Linked DNA regions of Ketobacter alkanivorans. The protein of the gene in region 2 interacts with the protein of the main gene of each other region in a pairwise test. Links are inferred from orthologs where the notes say so. Each region holds a gene or a part of one and is shown on either strand. Other genes may lie near its edges.

Region 1 (7,975 bases), 200 kb from region 2 along the record:
ACCGACTGTCGGGCAGAACCGAAATCCAGCAATACGGGCGAGCCATCGTCTCGCACATAAATATTGTCCGGCTTGATATCACGATGGATAAACTGCTTTTGATGAACCTGCTCCAACCCCTCAAGCACAGGCAACAGCAACCCCAGCAATGTGCTTTCATCCAAAGTCGAGCGCTCATTCAACAGTGCCTTAAGGCTGCGCCCCTCTTCATAAGCCATCACCATATAACCGGTGTTATTCTCTTCGAATACCGTATGAACACGCACGATGTTAGGGTGTTCAAAGCGGGACAGCAGGCGAGCCTCTTCGATAAACCGGTTCAGCCCCCAGCGATACAACTCCTCATGCTGCGCTGAATCGGGATGCACCGAATGGTCGGCATCACGGGTGGCAAATTCCGTTGGCAAGAACTCCTTGATCGCTGCGGGCCGGTCCAGATTTGTATCCTGCGCCAGGTAGGTGATCCCAAACCCACCCTTCCCCAGCACCCCCCGAATACGATACCAATGCAGCTCTGTGCCTTCCGGCAATGCAAGTCGATGCTGTGCTTGATTCAACTAACCGCCCCAATAACGAGTAAAGGCCTATTGTTGTCAATCCCTTGAATCGACACAACCCCTTGATTTACATAGCCTGCCCTTGACTGCCGTTGTGGCAGCTATAAATCACCGAAGTTACTGATTATTGGGTTAATTTAACACTTAACCAGCACTAACTGACGCAACTTTGCACAGAATTCATTTCAGTTCCTTGATCAATGCGCGTATAATCGCGCCCTCTTTGAATTCTGCTACATCCCTTCTATATAGTTAATAGTAAGTAGCTCACACACAGGCCGCGCCCCATGTCCGACACCGAACAAACCACCAGCTTTGAACAGCTGGGTATGCCCGATTTCGTTTTGAAAACCCTGAGCGAGCTGGGTTACGAATCGCCTTCGCCTATCCAGGCAGCCAGTATCCCGGTGTTCATGAGCGGTGCGGACTTTATTGGGCAGGCGCAAACCGGCACCGGTAAAACAGCGGCCTTTGCTCTGCCGCTGCTGGCCAAACTCGATGACGACAGCAAAAAGCCGCAAGCGCTGATCATGACGCCTACCCGTGAGCTGGCTATTCAAGTGGCAGAAGCCTTTCAGCGCTATGCCCGCTATCGCAAAGGTTTCCGTATTGCCCCGATCTACGGCGGCCAGGATTTCCGTCCTCAGCTCAACTTGTTAAAGCAAGGGGTGCAAGTAGTCGTTGGCACACCCGGACGTCTGCTGGATCACCTGCGTCGCGGCACCCTGGATATCAGTGAAGTAAAAACACTGGTGCTGGACGAAGCCGACGAAATGCTGCGCATGGGCTTTATCGACGACGTAGAAGACATTTTGAGCCATTGCTCTGGTGAGCAGCAGACCGCCCTGTTTTCTGCCACCATGCCTGCCCCCATCAAACGTATTGCTGATAAGTACCTGAAAAATCCTCAGCATGTGAACATCAAAGCCAAAACCGCCACGGTTGAGCGCATTGACCAAAGCTACTGGCTGGTGGATGGCCGCCAAAAGCCGGAGGCCCTGCGCCGTTACCTGGAAACCCGTGAAGTGGACGCGGTGATTGTGTTTACACGCACCCGTGAAGGTGCCAGCGAAGTAGCCGAAAAAGTGAACGCCTGGGGCTACCGCGCCGAAGCCATTCACGGTGCCATCAGCCAGAGCCAGCGAGAAAAAACCATCATTGGCCTGAAAAAGAACCGTTTCGACATTCTGGTGGCAACCGATGTGGCGGCTCGAGGCCTGGATGTGGATCGCTTCAGTCACGTGGTGAACTACGACATCCCCCACGACAGCGAATCCTACGTACACCGCATTGGCCGAACTGGCCGTGCCGGACGCAGCGGTGAAGCCGTATTGTTTGTAACCCATCGCGAAAACCGCTTGCTGCAAACCATTGAGCGCCACACCAAACAGAAGATCACCCGTGCCCAGATCCCCAACAACGATGTTGTGTTGCAACAGCGGGTTGAGCGATTCAAGCAGCAGGTGGCTCAAGAGGCCGCCAAGACACCATCAGCCCTGATTCAATCGGTGGTAGAGCAATGCTGCCACGACTTGGAAATAGAGCCAGAACTGCTGGCCGCCGCGCTTATCAACATGCTGCACAACGATCATCCTCTGGAGCCCAAAGAAGAGATCAAGCAAGCCCGCGAAAGCAAACGCGAGCGCAACGATGGAGAAAGGGGAGAAAGAGGCCAAAGTCGGCGCGGCGAACTGCGTGAAGATGAATCGCCTATCGACATCACCCCCAGCCAACTGCAAGAGTTCCCGGATGTGGAAATGGAACGTTTCCGTATTGAAGTGGGCCGCAGTGGCGGTGTTACCCCACGGGATATCGTGGGCGCTATCGCCAACGAAGCGGGCATCGAAAGCAACTACATCGGCGACATCATCCTGCGCAATGAATTCTCTACGGTGGACTTGCCCTCCGGCATGCCGAAAGAGCTGTTCAGCCAGATGAAGAAAATCCGTGTACGTGGCACCCCCATTCGCATTACGCGCTTTGGCAAAGAAAGCCCTGACGCCGCCCCAGCCAGCAGCCGACCACGAAGAGATTCAGGTAAGCCTTCTTCCAAAAGTGGTGGCAAGGGTAAGTTCGGTGACAAACCGGCTTTTGGCGACAAAAAGAAATTCGGCGACAAGAAGAAGTTTGGCGATAAAAAATCCTTTGGCGACAAGAAGCCGTTTGCGGACAAAGCTCGCTCCGGCGATCAACCTCCTGCGAAAAAAGGCGGATACAAGAAGAAGCCTAAGGCTTAACGGCTCACCAAACCGCCTGCGCACTTGCGCGGGCGCGTTCCGCTCCATCAAAATCACCTTGTTTTTCGCGCGCCTGCGCAATGACGATCCACGCCTCCGCTTTGGCAGTTTGCTCAGCACCTCGGGGTTTGGCGGGCAGCAATGAAACCGTGCGCTGGGCCATTTGTGTCGCACTGCCATATTGCCCCATCGCCAGCCGAGTTTTGGCCAGCGCAAGATAGAGTGAAGGCGAACGGGGTGCCATACGAATGCCACGCTCAAGATGATTCACTGCAGCCGAGTAATCTCCAGCCCGGCGCGCATCTTCTGCTTGATTCAATAAATCATCGGCAGCCGGGACACCTGTGCGCAGGCTGGATTCACTTTCAATAAGATCAATGTCACTGATGTCGGTGGACACTGTCCGCACCGTACAGGCAGCCAGGGCCAATACCAACATGCACAATATGATTCTTGGTATGATCATGTTCATCGCTCTAGACACTCTCGTTGCTTTAACTGCACTTATCGCATTAATCGCTTAAACCAGTTCAACACGCGGCCACCGGTGCCGCAGGTCACACGTTGGTCTGGCACGGTATCCTGCCGCAATGGTAAATACAAGGCGTTGCTGCAGTGGGCCGAGGTCTGAGCCTGTTGCACAGGATCAATCCAATACCAATCGACATCGGCCGGTAGCGGCGTCTCCAGGGCGATCTGGGGCAAAGATGCCATGGTATTGGCCCATACCGGCAGGGCTCCTGTGGCCCCAGTCAGAGGCGTAGGCTTATTGTCATCGATACCCATCCACACCACACCCAGGTAATTACCGCTAAAACCGGCAAACCAACTGTCACGCTGATCATCGCTGGTTCCGGTTTTGCCCGCCAACTTCAGATCGGGTGAGAGCCAACGGCTAACGGATTTACCAGTGCCGGATCGCATGGTTTCCTGCATGGCGTAGGTGAGCAGATAGGTATCGGCACTGGAAAAACGCTGTTCCACTTCCAACTCATAACGTTGCAGCGGTTGCCCATCTGCTGTCAGTACAGAACGGATGGTGCGCAGGGGCGTTGCAAATCCCTCGGTGGCGATGGTCTGATACATTTGGGTGATTTCATAGGGCGACAGGCTAACCGCCCCCAGCGATAAGGATGGCAGTTCCGGCAGCTTTTTATTCACGCCCAGCCGATGCATTACATCCACCACACGATGAATGCCGACATCCAATGCCAAACGTGCAGAGGCTTGGTTATAGGAATGCGCTAACGCCAGCACCAACGGCACTTCACCGTGGCTTTCCTTTTCGAAGTTCTGCGGTGACCAAACGCTGCCGTTAGGCAGAACATGCTCCAGCGGTTCATCCTGCAATAATTGGCCAAGGTGATAGCCCTGCTCCAGCGCCGCCAGATACACCGCAGGCTTGGCCAATGAGCCAATTGGCCGGTACGCGTCCAGCGCACGGTTAAAACCTTCATAGCGCACTGCCTGCCCACCGATAACGGCCACCACCTCACCGGTATTGCTGGCGGTAAACAGCCCTGCCACCTGCAGCTCCTGCAGTGATTTTCCGTAGCCATTTTGCAGGTGCTTAATCTGTTGTTGCGCGGCCTGCTCAAGGCTTTCCTGTACCCATGGATCTAATGTTGTGAAGATACGCAAACCTTCGGTGCGTAAATCTTCGTCGCGGTAATCCTGCCTTAACTGACGCTTCATCAAATCCAGAAACGCAGGATAACGTGCATCTTCATACAGAGGCTTTTTAATGACACCTAACGGTTTATTGACCACTTGATCGTAAGCGCGCTGATCCAGCACACCTTGCTGCAGCATAATTTGCAGTACTTGATTACGGCGTTCCAGTGCCCGCTGTGGATTACGTCGCGGGTCATACCAGCTAGGGCCCTTAATCACCCCCACCAACAGCGCGATCTGCTCGGTATTGAGCTCCCGCAGAGGCACCCCGAAGTAATAAAGGCTGGCCAATCCAACCCCGTGTACCGCCCGCTTACCCGCCTGCCCCAAATACACCTCGTTCAAATAGGCTTCAAGAATATCCACTTTCTCGTAATGCAGATCCAGCAACACGGCCATCACCGCCTCGGTGGCTTTGCGACTGAGGGAGCGCTCACTGGTAAGATAGAAGTTCTTCACTAGCTGTTGAGTCAGTGTACTACCACCCTGCCGCACTTCTCCCGACGCCAGGTTGGTATAGAGGGCTCGGGCAATACCCTTGAACGAGATACCAAAATGCTCAAAGAACTCACGATCTTCCACCGCCAGTAATGCCTGCAACAACTGCTTGGGCACTTGATCCAGCTTCACAAGTACACGGTCTTCGTTATGAGCAGGGTAGATGCCACCAATCAGCGCAGGCTCCATCCTCACAATACCACCGCTCTGCCCCGCCACTTTCAATCCACTGACACGCCCCTGGCGAATACTGAACGTTACACGCCGGGCAGGCTCCGCCCCCTCCCAAAAATCAAATCCACGAGTGGCAATTTCGTAACGATTATTACCACTGGAAAAACTGCCAGGGCCGGGGCTTTCAAAGACATGGCGATAGTTCAGCAGGCTCAGTTCAAAGGCGAGCTGAACATCGGTAAGGGGCATGCCATCGTATAATTCCAGTGGGCGGCCATACACCTTGGCAGGAATCGACCAGCGCTTACCCTCGAAATGATCAGTAATCACCGCATCCAGATAAATAACCCCCATGGCCAGCAGCAAAGCACCGACCAAAGCGAACTTCCACAGCAGCGGCCACACACGCCGCATGATGGATACCGGCTGCTTGCGCTTAGGGGCTGCCTTCTTGTTAGAAGGCTTCCTAGTCGACGACGGTTTTTTAGCACCACCGGCAGGCTTTTTTGCAGCCTTACCAGCGGGTCGCTTTTTGGGTTTATTCGTTGACGGGGGTTGACTACGTTTACCTGACACCGGTCACTTACCTCGGAATACTGATCGAACGGTTTTTGCAAACCTGATTTTTAACGAAAAGGCCGGTAGTATACGCCCTAAGTAATTGAAGCCCCAGATAACAGGTAGCCATTCCCATGAATAAATACAACGTCTACGCCATTGGTAATGCTCTGGTCGATATGGAATTCGCCATCGACGACGAGTTTCTGAACAAAATGAACATCGACAAAGGGGTGATGACTCTTGTAGATAAAGATCAGCAACAGGCCCTGTACGAAGCCCTGGCAGGTCACAGCGGAAAAATGGCCAGCGGCGGTTCGGCAGCAAACACCATCATTGCGGTCAGTCACTTTGGTGGCAATGCTTTCTACTCATGCAAAGTAGCCAATGATCCCGCCGGTGACTTCTACGTACAAGATCTGGTAGCCGCTGGGGTAGACACCAACCTGCACCATGAGCGAGAAGCCGGCGTGAGCGGCAAATGTATCGTTATGATTACCCCCGATGCAGAGCGCACCATGCACACCCACCTGGGCATCTCTGAAACCGTATCCACGGCAGAGCTGCATGAAGAGGCGATCAAAACCTCGGATTACGTATACCTGGAAGGCTATCTGGTCACCTCCCCCAGTGGTCGCGCTGCCGCCATCAAGGCCCGACAGATCGCAGAACAGGCAGGCATCAAAACCGCCCTCACCTTCTCCGATCCCAATATGGTCAATTTCTTTAAAGACGGCCTGGCAGAAATGCTGGGGAATGGCGTCGACCTGCTGTTCTGCAACCGGGAAGAAGCCCTCACCTGGGCTGGTACCGATACCATAGAAGCGGCCGCCGAAGCCCTCAAATCGATCGCCAAAAGCTTCGCCATCACCCTGGGCAGCGAGGGTGCCCTGCTATTTGATGGCAACAACACCCTGAAAGTGCCTGCCACCGCAGTGCAAGCGGTTGATAGCAATGGCGCTGGCGACATGTTCGCCGGGGCCTTCCTCTACGGCCTGACCCACGGCCTGGGCTACCAACAGGCAGGCCAGCTGGCCACCCGCGCCGCAGCTCAACTGGTCACCCAGTTTGGCCCCCGCCTCAAGCCGGAGCAGCATAAACCCTTGCTGTAATAAGGATTTGGGTGAGCAGATACAGAAATCTCTCACCCTCCCCCATCTTTGGCTACACTTTAATGAGCGATTCAGTCCAAGCTGGCAACCCCGGCCCATGCTGAAAATTAGAAACAGTCGAGCGTTCGCCACCCTGATTCACCACATAATCAATAGACTGGCGTAACCATGACTGACGGTTACTGATTCAACCTGTTGACACAAGCGGGCACATACATGTTTCTAGAGTCCAACTTCACCGAGCTGTTTGAAAAGACGGACAACCACTGCAAAGAGCTGCTTAGCACGGCTCTGGAAGGCATCCCCTCATTGGGCGACCAGCTCACCTACGAAACATTCGATGACTTGTTCGCTGAAGGCAGCAACCAGAACCGGGCTTTCGTCATCGAACAGGGCGCGGTCGGGCACGAACAGGAAGGCAAAACCCTCTTTCACTACGATGAAGGGGATATCATCGGCCTGGAAATCGTAGAAGGCATGCCCCGCGCCAAGTTTTACGCAGAATCCCCGGTGATTCTGCGCCCCTTCGATCGAGAAGCCCTGTGGCAGGCCGCGATGGAAAACACCACCAAAGCACGCCAGTGGGGTGATTATCTGCTGGCCGAGTGCGCACGCCATTCCGCGGTCATTGCCTCGCTGGATACCCCTACCGATAAAGCCTCCCTGGGCTTTCAAACCTATGCCGCAGGGGAAACCATCATTAAAGAAGGCACCGAATCCGACACGGTGTACTCCATTGTGGAAGGCCATGCCGAAGTATTCGTAAAAGGCATCAAAGTAGGCGAAGTGCTAGAGGATGAAATTTTCGGAGCCATGTCCCTGCTCACCAACAGCCCCCGCACTGCCAGCGTGGTTGCCGACAGCCGGTGCCTGGTGATGGTAGTGCCTCGCAACCAATTTGAAACCATGATCAAAACCCATCCGCGCATCTGTTTGAGCCTGATGGAAAACATGGCGCGTCAGATAGTCGCGCTTAATCACAAGGTCACGGCAGCACACGATTCATAACGGATCACTCACCGCAGGTCACCCACACCAAACGGTGACCTTGTTTGGCTATTTCAGGAAGTAGGTCAACATGAACGCAGAAGTAAAAGCACTGGCAAAAGCCTCGAGCTTCACACCACCTCCACTGCGAACCGTAAAAGCAGCCAATCGCTTGACG
Region 2 (4,759 bases):
AACCCAAGGCATGAGTCATTGCAATTGCCGCCAGCGCATTAGTTACGTTATGAAATCCGATTAGCGGAAGATCAAATGCAACCACATCACTCTGAACAGCCACATCAAACCGATACTGGCCTGAATGATTTACCGAAGCAGAAAGCAAACGAACATCTGCTGCTGGATTATCAACGGAGAAAGTCAAACGCTGGCAATGCTTTGTCTGGCCCATGAAGAACTCAGCAAAATCATCATCAAGATTCACTACCGCAACCCCATTTGGAGCCAGCGATTTGTAGATCTCAGCTTTGGCTCTAGCGATATTTTCTATTGAGCCAAAACCTTCCAGGTGCGCAGTGCCAACATTATTAACTAACGCAACATGAGGCTTCACCAAATCAGCAACATAACCGATCTCACCAACATGATTGGCTCCCATTTCAATCACAGCAAATTTGTGCTCTTGCTTCAGACGACATAAGGTGAGAGGAACGCCTATATCGTTATTAAAATTACCTTTGGTGGATAATGTCGGGGCCACTTGCGACAATATAGATGCCACCATTTCTTTTACTGTTGTTTTTCCGCAGCTACCGGTTATCGCAACCTTGCGTGGCGAGAACTGATCCAACCATGCTTGCGACAATCTGCCCAGGCCGATCCTTGTATCTGCCACGACAATTTGCGGGATATTTAAATCACTTTGTACTGAAACCAAAGCGCCTATAGCACCGGCGTTGGCTGCTTTTTCAAGGTACTGATGGCCGTCAAAGTTCTCACCTTGCAGCGCAACGAAAAAATCACCCGGACAGATTGAGCGAGAATCGGTGGACACTTGACTAAACTGTGCGTCATCTCCCACTAACTCCGCACCGATGACCTCCGCCAGACAGGAAAGAAACATATTAACTTTCCCCCTTGCGACAAACATCTGAACGTCTATGTAGTGCGAGCCTGCATTGCTGAACATCACTATATGCGTACTTTACGCCCTGTATCTCTTGGTAGTCCTCGTGACCTTTACCTGCCACCAAAACCACATCGCCCACTGCAGCATTGAGTATTGCTTCAGCAACCGCGTCAGCACGATCATCAACGATCTGAAATGCCACTTGAGGCGGAAGACCCTTCACCATATCGCTAAGGATGGTGCTCAATTTTTCACTGCGTGGATTATCCGCTGTCAGGATAACCTTGTCCGCCAATTCAGCAGCGACTGCAGCCATCAGTGGACGTTTACCCGCATCACGATCGCCACCACACCCAAATACACACCAGATCCGACCCTGAGTATGCTTACGCAAGGCAATCAACGCTTTTTCCAGAGCGTCTGGCGTATGTGCAAAATCAACAATCACCATTGGTTGATCTGCTTCAAACGATATACGCTGCATACGTCCTATCACAGGTTTGCAATGACTAAGTGCGTCTGCAGCCAAGCGCAGCTCCACTCCAGCAGACAACATCAGAGTGAGCGAAGCCAGCAAATTTGAACTATTAAACTCACCTATGAGGTTACTGCGAACAACCGTTGACTGCCCTTCATGCTCAACGTAAATATCTACGCCCTGCTTGCCGTAAACAACATTGGTGGCTTTTACCGTTGCAGCCTTCGAATCATCCAATGAGAACGACCATATTCGGGTGTCGGGTGCAGCAACCGAACGCATGGCAGCCACGCGTTCATCATCCAGATTTAGAACCAGATTTTTCAAACCCACATGACAAGCCAGCAACGCCTTAGCCTCTGCATAGGCCTCCATGGTGCCGTGATAATCAAGGTGATCGCGACTGATATTGGTTACTAACGCTGTATGGACATGAAGCCCATCAATGCGCCCTTGAATCAAACCATGAGAGGAGGCTTCCATCGCAACAACCTCTGCACCCTGAACAAGCATTTCCGCTAGCAGCCGATTGCACTCAACCACATCAGGAGTGGTATTTGTCGTCAGCTCAAGCTTACCAACCAAGCCATTCCCTAATGTACCAATTACGCCGCAACGCTTACCAAGGTAATCCAGTGCCTGTGCAACCAATTGGCTGACGCTGGTTTTTCCGTTGGTACCGGTTATCGCCAAAAGCTTCAACTGGCTACTGGGATCACCATAAAAATTTGCCGCGATCAGGCCCAAGCGCGAACGCAATGCATCAACTGGAATCACAGGCCGCTCGATCGACGGATCAATAGCAAAGCCCTCAGCGTCGACTAGCGCACTGCTCGCTCCGGCAGAGAAAGCAGCACGCAGAAAGTTCCGACCATCACTACCGTGGCCAGGGTAGGCAATAAAACAATTGCCTGCCTGCACTTTACGACTGTCAACCGCCAACCCTGTCACCACTGTATTTTTCCAATCATCTCTTATTGATAAAAATGGAACGATACCTTGAAGATCTCGCACCACTCTGGTTTCGCTCTTCATGAGTCGGGCGCCACATCTTTAGACAGACCCACATAGGTTTCCACTGCCCGATCCGGTGGAATATTCTTAACTCGCAACAACCCCGCCATCACACGGGAGAACACCGGAGCAGCGACCTGCCCGCCGTAATACATGTCGCCCTTGGGATCATCAATGACAACCACCAAAGCAATTGCCGGATCTTCAACCGGCGCAACCCCGGCAAACAGTGCGATATAACGATGATCTTGATAGCCTGAAGCCGCTACTTTATGCACTGTTCCCGTCTTGCCAGCGACTCGATAGCCTGGCACACGGGCTTTTTTTGCGGTTCCTTTTACATCCACCACACCTTCCATCATGTTAACTACTTGACGTGCTATGGTTTCATCCATGACGCGCTCACCCGGAACATCGCCATTTACCTTCAAAAGACTTACCTGGCGCTTTATTCCACCAGAACCGAGGATTGCATAGGCCTGAGCCAACTGCAGAGCTGTTACAGACAACCCGTAACCGTAAGACAATGTAGCAACCTCAATCTGCCGCCACTTTTGTTTGGCTGGCAGCATTCCAACGCTCTCACCCGGAAACCCAACGCCAGTCGCCTGACCGAGCCCCGCCTTGCGAAAGAATGAACTCAAATAATTGTCGTCCAACGACAGAGCCAATTTACTGGCTCCCACGTTGCTGGATTTAGAAATAATTTTGCCCAGATCAATGACGCCGTAATTACTCATATCACGAATGGATTTACTACCAATTCGCAGATATCCGGGAGAGGTATCGACCTTGCTGTAGGCCTTCCACTTTCCACTGTCTAAGGCTGCCGCCACAGTAAACGGCTTTACGGTTGAGCCTGGTTCAAACACATCCGTTACGGCGCGATTTCTAAAGTTTGGAACATCCTTACGGCCGCGATTGTTGGGGTTATATGAAGGCTGATTTACTAACGCCAACACCTCACCAGTTTTAATATCAATAGCCACTGCACTGCCAGAACTTGCTTTGTATTCAGTCACTGCCGACAACAATTCTCGATAAGCAAGATACTGGGCACGCAAATCAATACTCAGCGTCACGTCAGTGCCAGGAGCAGCAGGCTCGATCAACCCGACATCCTTGATAATGCGTCGGCGCAAGTCTTTGATGACCCGTTTTTTGCCTTCCGCGCCTTTCAAAAACTCCTCAAAGGAAAGCTCAATCCCTTCCTGGCCCAGCTCATCAATATTGGTAAATCCAACCAAATGACTGGTCACCTCACCTGCCGGATAATAGCGGCGATGCTCCTCGATGCCATACACGCCAGAAATATTCATTTCCAGTATTTCCTCGGCTTTCGCCGGGTTCATGTGGCGGCGCAGATAAATAAATTGCTTATCCTGATTACGTAATATGCGATCCCGCAGACTGGATTCGCTTACACCGGTTTTATTCGCCAGAAAACTCCAAGCATACTGCGCGTCAATCAACTCCTGAGGATTGGCCCACAACGTTTTGACTGGCGTACTAACCGCCAGCGGCTCGCCATTTCTGTCCTGTATCAAGCCACGATAAGCTGGAATATTTTCTACCCGAATAACACGACGATCTCCCTGATCCTGCAGGAATGCCTGGGACTCTATCTGCAGATATATCAGCCGACCCGACACGATAACGGCTAACAAACCAAACACAGCCAGCACTACGAAGTAACGCCATGCAAAATTAGGTTGCTGCGCTGATCCGCTCATGGCTCCACCATCACAATTTCATTGGGAGACGGAACTCTCATTTTCAGTTTTGCACCAGCCAGCTGCTCAACTCGGTTATAGGATCCCCATGTACTTTGTTCCAACAACAACTGGCCCCATTCGACTTGCATGGCGTTGTTATCCAGCTGCAATCTTTGGTGGGTGGCAACCAGGCGGCGGGTTTCAAAACTTGAGTAAATCACCGCCAAACAGGAACCCATCACCAGAACCAATGCAACAATCACAAACATCCAGGATCGGGTTGAAGCAGCCAGCACCATACTCATAAGGCCTTCTCCGCGACGCGCATAATAGCGCTACGGGAACGCGCATTACGCCGCACCTCTTCATCCGATGCTTTGATTGCCTTACCCAAGCTACGCATTTCGCGCTTGATCATTTCTTCTCTGATCGGCAAATGGCGCGGCAGAGGCTCGCCTTTTTCCTTACGCTGGATGAATTGTTTTACCATACGGTCTTCCAGCGAATGGAAGCTGATTACAACCAGTCGACCGCCTGGTTTTAGCACCTGCAGACTTTGCTGCAACACATCTGCCAGGTCATCCAACTCACGATTGATAAAAATACGAATTGCCTGGAACGATCGGGTCGCTGGATGCTTGCCTTTTTCTCGGGAAGGGT

The links.
Region 1: the proteins of Kalk_RS17415 (region 2) and mrcB interact in binary tests that used the Escherichia coli proteins (3 or more experiments, as listed by UniProt). The link is inferred for Ketobacter alkanivorans from one-to-one orthologs.

Annotation. Positions count from the first base shown.
Region 1 is NZ_CP022684.1:3,855,298-3,863,272, reverse strand. What follows is about bases 2,927-5,863. They hold mrcB (penicillin-binding protein 1B), read right to left. Parts: upstream 5,555-5,863; coding sequence 3,299-5,554; downstream 2,927-3,298. Other genes in these bases: Kalk_RS16395 (adenosine kinase), read left to right, coding at 5,833-5,863; Kalk_RS16405 (tetratricopeptide repeat protein), read right to left, coding at 2,927-3,260. Outside these bases: Kalk_RS16415 (protein kinase domain-containing protein), read right to left, coding at 1-557; Kalk_RS16410 (DEAD/DEAH box helicase), read left to right, coding at 845-2,794; more of Kalk_RS16405, read right to left, coding at 2,799-2,926; more of Kalk_RS16395, read left to right, coding at 5,864-6,810; Kalk_RS16390 (cyclic nucleotide-binding domain-containing protein), read left to right, coding at 7,027-7,818; Kalk_RS16385 (lysophospholipid acyltransferase family protein), read left to right, coding at 7,889-7,975. UniProt on the Escherichia coli protein: Cell wall formation. Synthesis of cross-linked peptidoglycan from the lipid intermediates.
Region 2 is NZ_CP022684.1:4,059,659-4,064,417, reverse strand. The notes cover bases 1,760-4,759. They hold Kalk_RS17415 (peptidoglycan D,D-transpeptidase FtsI family protein), read right to left. Parts: upstream 4,118-4,759; coding sequence 2,402-4,117; downstream 1,760-2,401. Other genes in these bases: rsmH (16S rRNA (cytosine(1402)-N(4))-methyltransferase RsmH), read right to left, coding at 4,401-4,759; ftsL (cell division protein FtsL), read right to left, coding at 4,114-4,404; Kalk_RS17420 (UDP-N-acetylmuramoyl-L-alanyl-D-glutamate--2,6-diaminopimelate ligase), read right to left, coding at 1,760-2,405. In the rest of the region: Kalk_RS17425 (UDP-N-acetylmuramoyl-tripeptide--D-alanyl-D-alanine ligase), read right to left, coding at 1-886; more of Kalk_RS17420, read right to left, coding at 888-1,759. UniProt on the Escherichia coli protein: Essential cell division protein that catalyzes cross-linking of the peptidoglycan cell wall at the division septum. Required for localization of FtsN.